2 regions of the Bacillus sp. AFS017336 genome follow, and region 1 is predicted to be linked to the other one. Evidence: riboswitches for the same ligand, from Rfam matches in the RefSeq annotation. Region 1 holds a riboswitch; the other holds the start of a gene.
What was found. A riboswitch is a leader RNA that binds a small molecule or an ion and turns the genes downstream of it on or off. The one in region 1 is predicted to bind S-adenosylmethionine.

Region 2: it holds a riboswitch for S-adenosylmethionine, as region 1 does, so the genes downstream of both, CN601_RS05805 (bifunctional homocysteine S-methyltransferase/methylenetetrahydrofolate reductase) here and metK (methionine adenosyltransferase) in region 1, are expected to answer to the same signal.

What each region holds. Positions count from the first base shown of each region.
Region 1 covers NZ_NUCO01000138.1:29,095-37,635, reverse strand. The annotation lists gene CN601_RS23440 (hypothetical protein) at 1-1,124, opposite strand, end outside; gene CN601_RS23435 (MarR family winged helix-turn-helix transcriptional regulator) at 1,338-1,796, opposite strand; gene CN601_RS23430 (glycoside hydrolase family protein) at 1,957-2,931, shown strand; gene CN601_RS27125 (hypothetical protein) at 3,031-3,195, shown strand; gene CN601_RS23425 (NAD(P)-dependent alcohol dehydrogenase) at 3,258-4,247, opposite strand; gene metK (methionine adenosyltransferase) at 4,405-5,601, opposite strand; SAM riboswitch class I at 5,811-5,925, opposite strand; gene pckA (phosphoenolpyruvate carboxykinase (ATP)) at 6,226-7,812, shown strand; gene CN601_RS23410 (carboxymuconolactone decarboxylase family protein) at 7,985-8,428, opposite strand.
Region 2 covers NZ_NUCO01000011.1:177,229-185,769, reverse strand. The annotation lists gene metH (methionine synthase) at 1-1,165, opposite strand, end outside; gene CN601_RS05805 (bifunctional homocysteine S-methyltransferase/methylenetetrahydrofolate reductase) at 1,162-2,988, opposite strand; SAM riboswitch class I at 3,069-3,172, opposite strand; gene shc (squalene--hopene cyclase) at 3,287-5,152, opposite strand; gene CN601_RS05795 (hypothetical protein) at 5,167-5,454, opposite strand; gene CN601_RS27465 (hypothetical protein) at 5,689-6,153, shown strand; gene CN601_RS05780 (DUF3892 domain-containing protein) at 6,481-6,792, opposite strand; gene CN601_RS05775 (GerAB/ArcD/ProY family transporter) at 7,106-8,176, shown strand; gene CN601_RS05770 (DUF1569 domain-containing protein) at 8,432-8,541, shown strand, end outside.

The sequences.
Region 1 (8,541 bases):
ATTCCTTTAATCTCTTGGTGTGTTTCTAATTTTCCTGTTTTGAGATTGTAAACCTCAATTGAAAATTTATTATTTTTAGGATTATTTCTAAAATAATAGACGTAATTACCTTGAAAATAAACTTGTTCGTTATAATACAATACTGTTTTGTCTGCATCGATCAATGAAAATTTCTTTTGGACTTGTTCAGTTTCTGTATTAAATGTATAAACATCACCTAATCCATCAATATAAAAAAGCTCACCGTTAAAAAGATATGCAGACTGTTTAGTATTATAGACGATCGTGCTTCTAACATCTTCAATATTAGAATAGTGTACAAGTGGCAATGTGTCTAATCTAAATGTTTTCTTATCAATCCTTAACAGAATTTCGTCCTTGTTATGTTCATCACTTGATGCATTTGAAGCGATTATGTAATAAAAATGTTGATCCGCTAATACTTGTGAATCTGGGCTTACTTCATCTTTTGTTTCAAATTTACATAATTGTTTGATAGCTATTTTATTATTTAAAACTACTTCTTGTAAGTTGAATTCTTTTGGCATTTTTGGATTATTCGTTACGATATAAATATTCTCGCCGACTAGACCAGAAGCTACTATATAGCTAGGTATCGTGCCTGTCTGGAAACCATTTTTATTTCCAAAACGAACATCCGAGTTATATCCACCAGTTTTACTGAATCCACTGTTATAAATACTAAAGAATAGATCTTTTCCTTTTATATAACCAGATCGTTCCCCAGTATATTCGCTTTTCCTCATTTGAAAATCCTTGTATTCGTCACCAAGAATTTGAATATGATTTTTATCTTCTAGAAATACTTGATTCGGACTTTTTGTGACAGATCCAAGTTCTAAACCTTTCATTTTTGCACTTTTTGCTTGTCCATTTTCATCAACAAACACTGCGTAACTCAAGCCATCTCCATTTATATCTTGATCAGCAGTAGTTGAAAAGTAAATAACTGCACGTTTATCTTTTAAGAAACTAGTCCTTGTTAATTCATCTTCTTTTGCAATCACTTTCGCACTAGAATCCCAAGCATATACATAAAACCAATAACCTCCGCCTAAACAGAGCGCCACTATAAAGCTGATAATTAAAATCCTTGTTTTCATAATTCCTCCAACATTAACGATCTTCTAGTTCTTAATAATGAATACCGTTTACAATTATATTTACTAAACTACAACAAATCTACCATTTTTTACCAAAACAGTTATATTTAACTGTTATAAATTTTTAATAAATAAGGATTTTCTCTTAATCATTTCTTGAAAATGGCCAAAAAAAAGGAGCCGAAATTGACTCCATTCGCTCCAATATACTCTCTATTCTATTTTCCCAAGTATTCGTATAATCTTGTGCATTGAGTAGTCTAAATCTAGCAAGTCTTCTTCATCAAGCTGCCCAACCCGTTCGATAAAAATATGATAAAAATCTTCCCAACGTTTAGAGACAACCTTTTTCCCTTTTTCTGTCAGTACAATTTTTACGCTTCGTTTATCATTAGCATCTTGAATTTTGGATACATACTCTTTTTCTTCTAATTTCATAATTAACGGGGTCATTTGCTGCTTGGAAATACTTATATTTTGAGCTAGCTCTGTAAGTGAGATTCCATCAGGTGTTTGAAATAATTCCTCAAGTATATGACTTTGCAAATGGGTTAACTCAGACTGTTTATTCTTTAGTGAATTTTTTGAACCTGGCTTGTTAAACTTATTAAAAACTAGCGGGAGTAATTGGATAAATTTCTCTGCTATTTGGTGTGTTTTCGAATTCGTCATGCGACTTTCATACCTTCCTGTACAAAAATTTCCAAATTGACATATAGTAAATAAAGGTTTATTATTTATTCGACCTTAGTTTAGATTATACCACATTTTACAAATAAACCATATTTAAAATAGTAAACAATAATTTACTATAAAAAAAAGGAGAGGTATTATGAAATCAAACGGATTAACTTTCGGAATCTATCCACTTAGCGTAGCCGGTACACCTATAGGATTAGCTACTGGACCAGAAGATAATTATGAAAAAATATCATCCGCACTCAAAGAGCTTAAAGGTAATGCTAAACAGCTTTTACCTAGAATGTATGCAGTCTATATGGGTCCAGAAACGGAAGAAAAAGTATTTAATTCTTTAAATCGCTATAAGAACGCTGGGTTATTAGGTGATTTAACAATTGGATGCCTTATGGAGCAAAGCCTGTCACTAGAATATTGGTTGAATTTCGTTCGTAAAGTAATTAAAGAATATGGTCCTTTTCTTGAATCAATTCAAATTACGAACGAACCTAATTTATCGTTTATGGATGGATCGAAACCATATGTATTTGAAGCACTTGTACAAGGAATACTCATTGCAAAAGAAGAAATAACAAAAAATAATTTAAAAGTTAAAATCGGGTTTGGTTCGGTTCCTGAAGGAGAAAAAACAATTCCACATTTTTGGGAGAACCTAATGAAAATTGGTGGGGATGAATTAATTCATTCAATTGATTATGTTGGTCATAATTTTTATGTGGATGTATTTGAGGAACCACTGGAAATTGAGGAAATTGCAGTCTCAGTAGAGAATATACTACGTAAGTTTCGAGAGACATTAAATCGCAATGGATTCCCAACAACACTTCCAATTCACATTACGGAAAATGGATGGCCAACCGGGAAAAATCCGTTTATTCAAATAGAAAGATCGTATGCAAAGCAATCAGACGTCCTTGAAAAAGTTGTTCGAACGGTCTACGCACTTCGCCAGGAACTAAATATTACTCATTATGAATTTTTCGGTTTAAGGGATGCTGATAGCTCAAAAGACGATCTATTTCATCAATTTGGCATTATGAAGGATGATTATTCACCTAAGCCTGCTTTTTACACCTATCAAAAATTAGTTAATGAATTAAGCAAGTAGATCGATTTTTCATCTTTTGAATGAAGTTAGTCAAATCGTTAAGACTAACTACTATGAAGAATTTCTTCACGTTTCTACTATATATATGGAGGTAATAATTTGACTAAACAAAATAAACCCCTTATAAATGAAGAGCAAATGAAAATACAAGCGAACCTTAATAATCTCGACCCTGGTCATTCAGTGGATGAACTTCGCAAAATTGAAACAGCAAATATGATTTTAGCTGGTGAAGAAATAAGACAGCAAAATGAAAATCTATAAAAAAGATTGCAAATTTAGGAATCCCTCAAAATCAATTTTTGAGGGATTCTTATATTATGATTTTAAAGTTGATTATTACCCCTAATATTAATTACTACATTCCCCTTCTTATGGCCTTGTTCTACATAATGATGTGCTTCAGCAATTTGATCAAGTGGGTAATGCCGATCAATCACAGATGTTAATTTACCCGCTTCAATAAGTGCTTTAATATAATTCAAATCTTCCTTGTTCATATTTGCTACTCCAAGGATGGCTTTTTCATTACTGGTCAAATTACTCCAAAATGCTTTAAAGTACACTGAGGGCTTCCATACTGCACTTAATAAATAGGTCCCATCTTTATTCAGTAATTTTTTACAGTCTGAAAAAGAAGTCTTGCCTACCGTATCAAAAATAATGTCATAAGTTTTCCTACTTTTCGTAACGTCTTCCTTTGTATAATCTACCACTTCTATTGCTCCAAGAGATCTGACCAACTCTAAGTTTGATGTACTACACACAGCAGTAACTTCTGTGCCGAAATATTTTGCGAGTTGTATCGCATAAGTTCCTACACTTCCCGAAGCACCATAAATAAGCACACTTTGCCCGTTTTGGATAATACTCCTTCTTAAAAAATGTAGTGCCGTAATTGCCCCGACAGGCACAGCTGCAGCTTGCTCGAATGACATATTAATTGGCTTTTTGGTAAGCACTCCTTGCTCAGGTAAAGAAATATATTCAGCATTAGCACCAAAAGAAAATCCGCTATACCCGAAAATATGATCACCTGTTTTAAAATTTTTCACTTTTTTCCCAACTGTGACGATTTCTCCTGCTAGCTCACAACCAGGTATTTTATTTCTCGGTTTTGTTAGGCCAAACATAAGTCGAGAAGGTAGCCAATACATAAAAGGGAATTCTGAGGCTCGTAGTTTTACATCTCCTGCTGTTACGGTTGTTGCGTGTATTTTTATCAACACTTCATCATCATTTATTGTAGGTTTTTCAACTTCTTTTAGCTGAAGAACTTCTGGTGGACCGTATTTTGTACAAATTATTGCCTTCATAGGTTCCTCCATTTAAAACTTTGATTTAGTCATTTAAACCTATGAAAAATCATTTTTAAGTATGCCTATCTATATTTGTCTTCTATTAGAATGTAACTCTGTATAAACAAAAAAAGACTGAATACAGCAAATGCCGTATTCAGCCTTAATCTTATTATTATAGACCTGCTTCAGTTTTTAAAACTTCTGCTTTGTCAGTACGCTCCCAAGGAAGATCGATATCTGTACGGCCGAAGTGACCATAAGCAGCAGTTTGTTTGTAAATCGGACGACGTAAGTCAAGCATTTTGATAATTCCAGCTGGACGTAGGTCGAAGTTGTTGCGAATTACTTCAACTAATTTTTCTTCTGAAACTTTACCTGTACCAAAAGTATCAATAGCGATTGAAACTGGTTTAGCTACACCAATTGCATATGCTAATTGAACTTCAGCTTTATCAGCTAAGCCAGCAGCTACGATGTTTTTCGCAACGTAACGTGCAGCGTAAGCAGCAGAACGGTCAACTTTAGTTGCATCTTTACCAGAGAATGCGCCACCACCGTGACGAGCATATCCACCGTAAGTATCAACGATAATTTTACGACCTGTTAAACCTGCATCACCTTGAGGTCCACCAATTACGAAACGACCTGTTGGGTTGATAAAGAATTTTGTATTTTCATCAATTAACTCAGCTGGTACAACTGGTTTAATTACAAGTTCTTTAATATCATTTTCGATTTGAGCTTGAGTAGCTTCTGGACCATGTTGTGTTGATACAACGATTGCATCAATACGAACTGGTTTGTTGTTTTCATCATACTCAACAGTTACTTGAGTTTTACCGTCTGGACGTAAGTAAGAAACTGTTTCATTTTTTCTAACTTCCGTTAAACGGCGAGCAATTTTGTGTGATAATGAAATTGGAAGTGGCATTAATTCAGGTGTTTCATTTACAGCAAAACCGAACATTAAACCTTGGTCACCTGCTCCGATTGCTTCGATTTCTTCATCTGACATGCTACCTTCACGTGCTTCTAACGCTTGGTCTACACCTAAAGCGATATCTGCTGATTGCTCATCGATAGAAGTTAAAACTGCACATGTATCTGCATCAAATCCGTATTTTGCACGATCATAACCGATTTCACGGATTGTTTCGCGAACGATTTTTGGAATATCTACATAAGTAGAAGTTGTGATTTCACCTGCAACAAGTACTAGACCTGTTGTAACTGATGTTTCCGCTGCTACACGAGCATTCGGATCATTTGCTAAAATTGCATCAAGAATTGAATCTGAGATTTGGTCACAGATTTTATCTGGATGTCCTTCTGTAACTGATTCTGAAGTAAATAAACGACGTTGTGACATTGAGTCCCCTCCTAAATTGAATTGACGGATCTCTTTTTTCTCAACATAAGAATAAAAAGTTTGTTCCTATTCCTATGTTTCCCATTTAAGATAAAGATAACTCAGTGTAAATTACGAAATTGCCACTGTATTTAAGTTTTGAGCAAAAAAAAAGCCTTCCTCTTATCAAATATTACCTGAGGAAAGGGTTCTTGGTTATTTGCCTTTCGCTCTTATCGTTCAAGACATAAAAAAAAGTCTTGCATCAGGTTCAGCACCTTTCACTAAAAGTGAGGTTGCTGGGCTTCGTAGGGCCTGTATCCCTCCACCTACTCGGGATAAGAGAGTATCCGTATGAAAAGTATCATATTAAAATTTCACTTTCTTGTCAACAACTTTTATCATTACTTATGACATAATTCTACAATAACTTTTAATTTCTATTTAAATGGAAATTACTATTTATCATATTCTATTGACGAAATTACACCTATTAATTAAATCATTTTACTCAAATTTATTTTTTAATGAAATTCATAACACATTTTGCTAACTAATAGTATACACTATTAAAATAAATGTGTTATACTATTTATCGAGATACCTACATGGCAGACAAATATATTTAAAGGATGGTATTAGTATATGAAGACAGTTGATGTAAACTTTGAATTAAACGAATTACTTATTAGTAATCAAATGTATAACCAACTTAGCGTTTCTGAGTTAGTTGAAAAAGTCCTAACAAGACAAGAAGGAATTTTAACGTCAACAGGAGCAGTTAGCGTTTCAACAGGCAAATATACTGGACGTTCACCTAAGGATAAATTTATTGTTAAAGAGGCATCTGTTGAAAATTTAATCGATTGGGGTTCAGTAAACCAACCAATCTCTGCTGACGTATTCGAAAAATTATATAGCAAAGTACTTAACTACTTAAAAGATCGTAACGAACTATTCTTATTTAAAGGATTTGCTGGCGCAGATACTGAGTACCGTTTACCTATCCAAGTAATTAACGAATTTGCATGGCACAACCTATTTGCTCATCAATTATTTATTCGCCCAACTGAGCAAGAACTTCTAACTCATGAAGCTGAGTTTACAATTGTTTCTGCTCCGACATTTAAAGCAGACCCAGTAGTAGATGGAACAAATTCAGAGGCATTTGTTATTGTATCATTTGAAAAGAAAATAATCTTAATTGGTGGTACTGAATACGCTGGAGAAATGAAAAAATCAATTTTCTCTATCATGAATTTCCTATTACCACAAAATAATGTTTTACCAATGCACTGTTCTGCTAACGTTGGTAGCGAAGGCGATGTAGCATTATTCTTTGGTCTTTCTGGAACTGGTAAAACTACATTATCTGCTGATGCAGACCGCAAATTAATCGGTGATGACGAGCATGGCTGGTCAGATAATGGTGTATTCAATATTGAAGGCGGTTGCTACGCTAAATGTATCAACTTAACATTTGAAAAAGAGCCACAAATTTTCTCTGCAATTAAATTTGGTACTGTTTTAGAAAATGTAGTTGTTAAATCTGATAGCCGTTTAGCTGACTATGATGATACAACTTTAACAGAAAATACTCGTGCTGCATATCCAATGCAAGCAATTCAAAATATCATTGAGCCAAGCGTTGCTGGACATCCACATGCAATTATCTTTTTAACTGCTGATGCATTTGGAGTATTACCTCCAATCAGCAAATTAACAAAAGAGCAAGCAATGTACCACTTCTTAAGTGGATTTACTAGTAAATTAGCAGGTACTGAGCGTGGTGTTACATCTCCACAAGTAACATTCTCAACATGCTTTGGATCACCATTCTTACCGCTTCCAGCTGTAGAATATGCAAAAATGCTTGGTGAAAAAATTGAAAAACATAATGTAAATGTATTCTTAGTAAACACTGGCTGGACTGGTGGAGAATATGGCGTTGGTAAACGTATGAATCTTTCTTACACAAGAGCAATGGTTCACGCTGCACTTGAAGGAGATTTAAACAACATTGAAACTACACAAGATGAGTTTTTCAGATTAGCAATTCCAACTCATGTACCTGGTGTACCTGATAGCGTATTAGTTCCATCAACAACTTGGGAAGATAAATCAGCATATGATCAAAAAGCTCTTGAATTAGTAAAAAAATTCCAAGAAAACTTCAAAAAGTTTGAAGGCTTTGACGCTCAATTAGCTGAGCTTGGTGGACCTTTAAAATAATTTAATAAATAAAAATGTAAGGGCTGTCCTAAAGTCAGAATTAATGACATTTGGATAGCCCTTTTTAATCAGAGTTAAAATTTCGCTATTAATCTAATGCCATATTATAAATCCTAAAATGCAAAAGCATCCAAACTGTTCATTTGGATGCTTTTTTTATATAAAGGCATAATTATCTTTCAGCTGGTGTATTCCCCATTGATATAGAGATTCTATTCCAGCTATTAATTTGATTGATTATAAGGACAAGATTTACATATTCCTTTTCGCTGAAGTGTTTACTAACACGATTATAGAGTTCTCCTGGCACACCTTTATTCGGGATCAATGTGATATGCTCTGTTAACTCTAATGCTGCTTTTTCTGCATCTGTATAAAAAGCACACTCTTTCCATGTAGTAAGACAATATATACGTTGTTCCGTTTCACCTATTTCTCTTGCTTCAGAGGTATGCATGTCGATGCAAAATGCACAACCATTAATTTGTGAAGCACGAATTTTAATAAGTTCACGAAGTTTATGGTCTATACCCGTTGATTTAGTATACTTTTCCATTTCCATCATTATTTTAAGTGCTTCTGGTGCTAACTTATAATAATTAATTTGTTGTTCCATTTTATTTCCCCCTAAAAAAGTTAATTCTAAAAATAAATGTTTAGATGTAGAATTATATTAAACAATTGGCGACTAACTTAATCGCCGATTGATATAATCCATAATAAATCGTT
Region 2 (8,541 bases), on a different contig from region 1:
TCTCCATGTCTTCAACTTCATCACGGTCTGGATCTGCCATACATACGTCGATGACATGTGCTCCTTTTTTCACTTGAGCTCTAGCGATTTCTGAAGCTTCCTCAAATTTTCCGTCGGCTATTAATTTTTTAAATTTACGTGATCCGATTACGTTTGTTCTTTCACCTACAAATAGTGGTCTCATACTATCGTCATATTGAAGTGACTCTAATCCACTAACTGCGTGGTCCAATCTTTTTTTAGGCTGACGAGGACTAATTCCAGATACCGCCTCTTTCATTGCTCTAATATGCTCAGGAGTCGTACCACAACAACCTCCAATAATATTAATCCAACCTTGCTCAGCAAAATCACGTACTTTTTTCGCTAATGATTCAGGAGATTCATGATAATGTCCATCTTCATCTGGTAAGCCAGCATTAGGATAACAAGAAACAAATGTCTCAGAAAGATCCGACAATGAGCGTACATGATCCCTCATAAACTCAGGCCCTGTTGCACAGTTTAATCCAACTGAAATCGGAGAAATATGCTCAATTGCTAAATAAAAAGCATCAATCGTTTGACCTGCTAAAGTCGTCCCCATCGGTTCGATTGTTCCTGAAATCATAACTGGTAATTTTATATTTAATTCTGTAAAGGCATTACTAATTCCAATGCAAGCAGCTTTAACATTTCGCATATCTTGACAAGTTTCAACTAGTAAAACATCTACGCCACCATTGATTAATCCAGTTGCTTGACGATTGTATGAGGTAATCAATTCATCAAATGTTACGCCTCCTGTAACACTAATTGCTTTTGTTGTAGGCCCCATCGCACCTGCTACAAAAACATCTTTACCAGATGCTTCAACTGCTTGCTTTGCAATTTTTGCTGCTATTTCATTCAATTCAATATCTAAATGCTGTAAATTATAATCAGATAAAACAATATTTGTGGCCCCAAAAGTATTCGTTTCGATAATGTCAGATCCTGCGTTTATATACTCCTCATGAATCTCTTGAATAACATCTGGTCTAGTTACAACTAAATATTCATTACAGCCTTCATAATCTTCCCCACCAAAATCATCTGCAGTTAAATCACGTTGCTGAATCATCGTTCCCATTGCACCATCAAGAAGTAATATTTTCTCTTTTAAAGCTATATCTAATTGTTTCATAGTTGTATCCCCTCTTTATTGCTGCTTTTAGTAAAATGAATTAAGTCTTCTGTTATTTCATACTTCAAAAATGGTGTAATTAAATAAATGCCATTAAATTTATCTTTTGCATAATTAATAAGTTCTTTTGCAATTTTTTTCCCTTCATCGATTGCCTTTTCTGGTTCAACTGATGAAATTCGGTTCCTTACTTCATCTGATAAAGTTATTCCAGGAACTTCATAATGAATAAAGTCGGCATTTCTTTTACTAACTAATGGCATAATGCCGATAAAAATTGGTTGCTTAATATGACGTGTCGCTTCGTATAACTTATCAATTGTTTCAAAATCATATATAGGCTGAGTTAAGAAATAATCCGCTCCTGCTTCAACCTTTTTCTCAAGTCTTTTGATCGCGGCATCAAATTTTCGAATATTTGGGTTAAAAGCAGCGGCAACTGAAAATCTCGTTCCATTTCCTAAGCTTTTACCTGAATAAAGTCTGCCTTCATTCATTTCTTTAATCATTCGAATAAGATCAAGTGATGCTACATCATAAACTGAAGTTGCGCCAGGAAAATCTCCGACTCTAGCTGGGTCTCCTGTAATCGCAAGAATTTCGTTTAAACCTAAAGTCGATAACCCCATTAAATGAGATTGAAGTCCAATCATATTGCGATCACGACAAGTCAAATGAGTTAAGACTGGAACGTCTAATCTTTGTAACAGAGAAGCCATTGCCACATTCGATATTCTCGGTGAAGCTAGTGGATTATCTGCTAACGTAATCGCATCAGCTCCTGCAGAATGTAACGCCTTTGCTCCTTCAAAAAACTTTCTCGTTTGTAAAGTTTTCGGAGGATCAAGTTCAGCGATAATCGTCGTTTTCTGTTTTGCTTTTTCTGGCAAAGTCTCATCCTTTTGTTCTACTTGCTTTGGGATTGTAATTTTAATCGTTCGGCTCTTCACTTCTTTTTTTGTAACGGGTTGTAAAGTATCAATCTTTTTTCGTAAAGCCGCAATATGTGCCGGTGTAGTACCACAGCACCCACCGATTAGTCTTACTCCTTGTTCAACAAACGGTTTAGCCATATCTTCAAAATATTCTGGATTCGATTTGTATTCGTATTTCCCTTCTGCATACAATGGTAAGCCTGAATTTGGAAATGCTGATAAGTAACCATTTGTTGGTAATGATACTGTATTTAGCGATTCTAGCATATGTAGTGGTCCTAAATGACAATTGATACCGACTACATCCGCCCCCAAATCAACTAATCTAGGAAGTATTTTCTCAATATATTGGCCACTTTGCATAATCCCAATTTCTTGTAGCGTTACTTGAGAAATAATCGGTAAATCCGTTCTTCCTCTTAGTAAATTTACAGCATCGTATAATTCATTTTCATCATAAAATGTTTCAAGCATGATTCCATCTACGCCTTCTTCTAGAAGTGCTGAAGCTTGCTCAAGCAACATCATTTCCCGTTCTAAAGGAGTTGTAAACGTAGATCCAACATATTTCATTCCACCAATACCACCAATAACTAAGGCTCTTCCCTTCGAAGCAGCTCTAGCATTTCTTACAGCCATTTGGTTGATTTGTTTTACTAACTTCTCTAACCCATATTGTCTTAGCTTTCCAGCATTTGCACCGTACGAATTTGTTTGAATTACTTCTGCACCAGCATCTATATATTGTTCATGAATATGAATGATTCGATCCCGTTCAGTAATATTGAGTTCTTCAAAGCAACTGTGTAGCCCTCCTGAATACAAAAGTGTACCCATTGCACCATCACCTAAAACAATTCCATTACTTAACTTTTCCAACAAGCCCATTTCATCACTTCCTGTTTATATAAAATAAAAAACGCCATTCTCTCAAAAAATGAAAGAATGACGTTAAAGTTTAATTTTACGCCTTATCTCTCATGTTTTAAACATGCTGGATTTAGCACTTTTTAGCATAAGCTAAAGTTGCCGGGTTTCAAAGGGCCAGTCCCTCCACCACTCTCGATAAGGATTATTTAGTTTTTTTATTCAATGAAGATAGTTTACTATATTTATATGATAAAAGAAAGCCATTTATTGAAAAATTTCCAAAAATAAATTTATTCACTTTACATAATGTTATTATTTAATTATTTTTAAAGTGTGCTAATGCAACTAAAGGGTAGATTTCATTATAGCTATGATAATTAATATAAAACTGACCTGGTAGTCCAAGTCCTGTAGGATATGATAGCGCCTTATTAGAAATTTCATTTTGAGAGACTAAATAGTTAATCCCTCTTCTAATCACTTCATCATCTTTATTTCGAATTGTCAGTAAGGCATCAATTGCCCAACCAGTTTGACTAGGTGTACTATACTTTAATGGAATATAAGAACCTTTAACCGTTGAAAATCCTGATTCTCCCCAACCTCCGTCCTCATTTTGAATCGAAACTAACCATTTCTCAGCTTTTTTAATTGCTTCATGATTTTTAGAAACCCCCACAGCTCTTAAACCAGTAATTGTTGCCCACGTACCATATAAATAACAAATTCCCCATCTACCATACCAACTACCATTTGATTTCTGGTTTTTAAACAACCAATCAACTGCTTTTTTAACAATTCGGTCATCATTAGAAATTGATGTATAGTTGCCAATAAACTCCAATATACGCCCTGTTAAATCAGGAGTAGAAGGATCAATAATCGCATCTTTTGCATTTTCAATCGGTAAATGAGTAAGCCACTTATTCGTTACGTTTTTTTCGAATGCTCCCCAACCACCATCGTCATTTTGCAATCCAAGTAAAAAATGAACGCCTTTTAACCAACTTTCTTGAAAGTTTGGTTGATCCATTGCACTTCTTGATAGTGCCCTCAACACGGCACCGGTATCATCATTATCTGGTATAAATGAATTCACATCAGAAAATCCCCAGCCACCAGGGCTTAAATTTTTAGCATGTACAGACCAGTCACCAATCAAATCTTGTTGTTTAGAAAGTAAGTAATGAATAGATTTTGAAATAATCGGATCATTATTTGAATAACCCGCTTCTTGAATTGCATATGACAATAAAGCTGTATCCCAAACTTTTGATGGTGAATTTTGAATATGAAGTCCAGCATCTGTATTCGTCGCATATGAAAGGAGTCCTTGTAGTGCATCTTGAATGACGGAAGATGAAACTTTATATCCTAAAGCCATCAAAGCATAAACCATATAAAATGTAGAACTAGCATAGCTATAAAAGGTTCCATTTGTTTCAATCCGATCTAAAATAAATCGTTCAGCCTTTTCATAGCCTTTTTGATGAAAATATAAAGGATAGGAAGCAAGCTTCTTCCCTTCTTCAAGAATAAATTGATAAAATGTCCCCCGCTCTTCGTTAAACCATTCCATTTCACTGTCTTCTAAAAGATTATCAATATTTAGATCATCTTCTAATTTCACTTTAAAACGTTTATTAATACATAGAATCATAGGTACTAAATGAACCCTAGCATAATTACTTAAATCAAATAAACTTAATGGCATTTTATCAGGCAATAAAAAATAGCTCATTGGAAAGTAAAACAACTTTGGATAGGCAATTAAACCGTGAATGGCAAGAATCATTTTAAGCATAAAATGTGTTTTTTTTATTCCACCATTTTCTCGAATGAATTTTTCTGCTTTCTTCATACTCGAATGATCTTTTGTATACTTTTTTGAGACTAATAAAGCTATGTAAGCTTGTACGGTTGCGTTTAAGTTACCATTTTTTTCATCCTCATATAATTTCCACGCCCCATTCGGATGTTGAAGATTGATAATACGATCAATAATTCCATCAATTAACTGATTGTTTTCGTAACCTAGATCCTTCATAAGTAAAATCATAAAGCTATCTGTTAATAAAGCTCCTTCAAACACAAATTCCCATGAACCATTTTCTTCTTGTCTATTTCTCAAACGTTTGATCCGCTCTTCAATATTTTGAATAACAATATTATCGAGGTCCATTAAACCACCTCAGTTCAATTATTTTCTGGCTGATGATATTTTTCCATTCTTGATGAATGCTCACTATTTATTTCTTCTACAAGTTCCGGTACATCTTCTTCCTCTTTTTTACTAAAATAAACAATCGAAATTACAAAAGCCAGGATGCTAAATGGTAAAACAATAATTTGAAATCCAAACCAAGTAAACGAATGCAAAACTTGAAAAATACTACCCATTACTAAACAAAATGTTAGTAAAAACAAGTCAAGGACAATCGTGCCAATAAATGATTTTAAAATTTTAATTAAAAAATGTTTCAACAATATCACACTCCATTACTAATCTATGATTTAAATATGAAATAATGAATATTCGATGTGATTAGTTATGTTTCATAAAAAAAGAATTCCACAATTATGAAGATTACTCCCATTAGTTTAAATGCGTATTTTTACCATTTTTCTGTAAAATTTCTTTAAAACTATTAAAAGTCTAATCAGAAACTACTAAATATGAATATAGTGAAAGTACAAATAAAAAAGGGGTTTTACAATATGGCAGCAGATTTTGAAGATTTCAAAGCTTTAAAAGATGAAATACAAGAGTTAATAGCAAGTAGTGCAAATGACTCAATCAACTTCAATTTTATCAATATTGAAATTAAAGAGAACCGCATCCAAGTTGAACAAAGAGCAGAAGGTGGCGGTCAGATTAATAGAAATGTTGGTATGAACGCAAACCAAGGCGGTCAAAATGCTAGAAACAACAGCCATACTGCAAATACAAAATCACAATTTGCAGATGGAAATGGCAGAAGTGGTATTGCAGGAAAAGATAACGATGAATTAGGTGGACAACAAGGAATTAAAATCAGAGATAGTAAAATAAAAGAAAGTAAAATCAGAACAGATTCTGAACACAACGAAGGCGCACAAGTTGACGAAGAAAACGCTGAACAATTCCAATTACCAAGATTAAATAGACTTAATAGAACAGATATAGAGGATATAACTGAATAATCAAATAACGATTCACGTTCTAGTCTATGAGTCATGAATCTTTTTAAAATGTGGACAAGTTATTGAAAGTTTTATAAAGTGGATGACTCATTCTATTATTAAAAAATGCGAACAAAAAGTGAACTATATTGATAAAGTTGTGAACTTCATTGATATATGGCTATTATTCGTTGATAAATTACCAATTCTCGTTGATATATCGCTATTCTTCGTTGATATATCACTATTCTCCGTTGATATATTAATAATTGAACGTACTCATAGAAAAAATCCACAAGGAATATTAATTTCCGAGTGGATTTTCTTCATTATAATACTTTTTTTAGTTTAAAATTCCGGCAGATTACTTAAATTGTTTTCTGCAATGCCGTCCGGTTCACTTCTAAGAATGTCTCTGCCATATTTATGGATTACATCTACATGTGCTAAATTTCCATTTTTTGCTTCGCTTAATGCTTGAATATAATCTAATTCTCGGTTAAGACTTGTTCTGAAGCCAATTAAATCGCCATCATCATTTTTACGAACGGCAACAATATGTTCCTTATCTTGATTTACAGTATCATCTTCCCTACCTCGTTGAATTTCACTTTGATTTCTATACTGATCATAGGCTTCCTCAAATCGATCTTGTGTCATTTTAATCTCCTCCTTTTTTATTTAGTTTTGCCATTGATGGATTATGTATAACTATTTGGACTGAAATGTATGAAAACGTTAATCTATCATAAATAAGTCTTTTCTGTTTTTAAAGTAAGATTTTTGCACTAGTTAAATCACTAAAATTTTTCAGTTTTTTTTAGTTTCCACTTCCTATAAACTATAACAAATTCTAGATGCCAAAGAATTTCCATACATATCCAATTCAGTTCAGGAGATACTATATTAAGCTTGAGGGATTCTTTAAGGAGTTGGTTTTAAGCTGGAAAGAAATGCAAAAAACTCAATCCAAATGATTAATAATAAACACCTCTTCTATTTAATGATTTTTACACAATTTGGTTCAGGTATGATCGGTATGCCTAATAATATTTATAATATAGCTGGTCACGATGGATGGATTTCATGCCTAATTGGAGGCGTGTTTGTTCAAATCCTTTTATTTCTTTATTATCGTTTATATAAAAAATTCCCTACAAAAAGCTTTACTGACTATACAAAAATTATTACAAATCCATTCATTGGGACATGTATCAACATTTGCTATTATCTTTATTTTGTATATGTCGTGATTGTCGTATCATTGAGGTTTTCAGATATTATCACAATTTGGATTTTTCCAAAAAGTCCTTCTTGGTTAATTCTGATCCTATTTTTACTAACAGCGTACCAAATAGCGAATAAAGATCTCCAAACGATTGCTAGAACATATATACTATGCTCTTTTATCTTAATCTTTTATATTCTACTTCTTATATATGCATACAAAGACATTCATTTTGGCAGTGTTTTACCGATTGGTCAATCTTCCATTTCAAAGATTGGTTCTGGGTCTTATTGGTCTTTTATAGAAATGTTAGGTTTTGAAATCTTTTTATTTATAACACCAAGCTTTCAGAACTCTAATAAAAAAATTATGACTTTGACTTTCGCAAATATTTTCAACACTTTACTTTGCACTTTTACTATTTTTACTTCTTACATAAGGTTAAGCAATAAAGAAAATAGTTATATCATCGATCCGATTCTATATATCTTTAAAACATACCACTCAAAAATGGTTGAAAGTTTAGATACAATTTATTTAAGCCTGTGTACAATACAAATTTGCGCTACAATAGTTACTTATCTTTATATCATTAGTGAGAGTGTTCATAAGCGTTTATTTGTAATTGTAAAAAGCAGAAATAGTATTTTATTCACCATTATTTTAATTGTATTTGCATTTTACCCACTCATATCATTACGTGTGATAAAAAGAGAAGATATCGTACATTTTGGAAATTATTTGGATCCTGTTTTTATTATCATGATTCCATTTCTGCTATTGCTAATACATAAAGTTAGGGCTTTAATTAAATAAACTTTCAAGAAATACGTTCATTCACAAAAAGGCACAAGTAAATCACACTTGTGCTTCTTTTTTATTTAATTTTACAAAGAACAAAACAGTGTTTTTACCCTCCCATATTTAAAAATTTATATCAATATGCAATTTTTTAATCTAAAAAAAAATATCATTTTACTTGCTAGAATTGTTATTCCACCAAGTTGAAGAAGGATTAAGTGTATTTTAAAATGAATATAATGATAGTTAACATATAAAGGGGAATTAACGATGAAAAATATTTTTAATCAATTGAATACAGAGGAAATTTTAAACCGTATAGACAACTTAACCCCAAGTTCACAACCGCGATGGGGAAAAATGGATGTTGCCCAAATGCT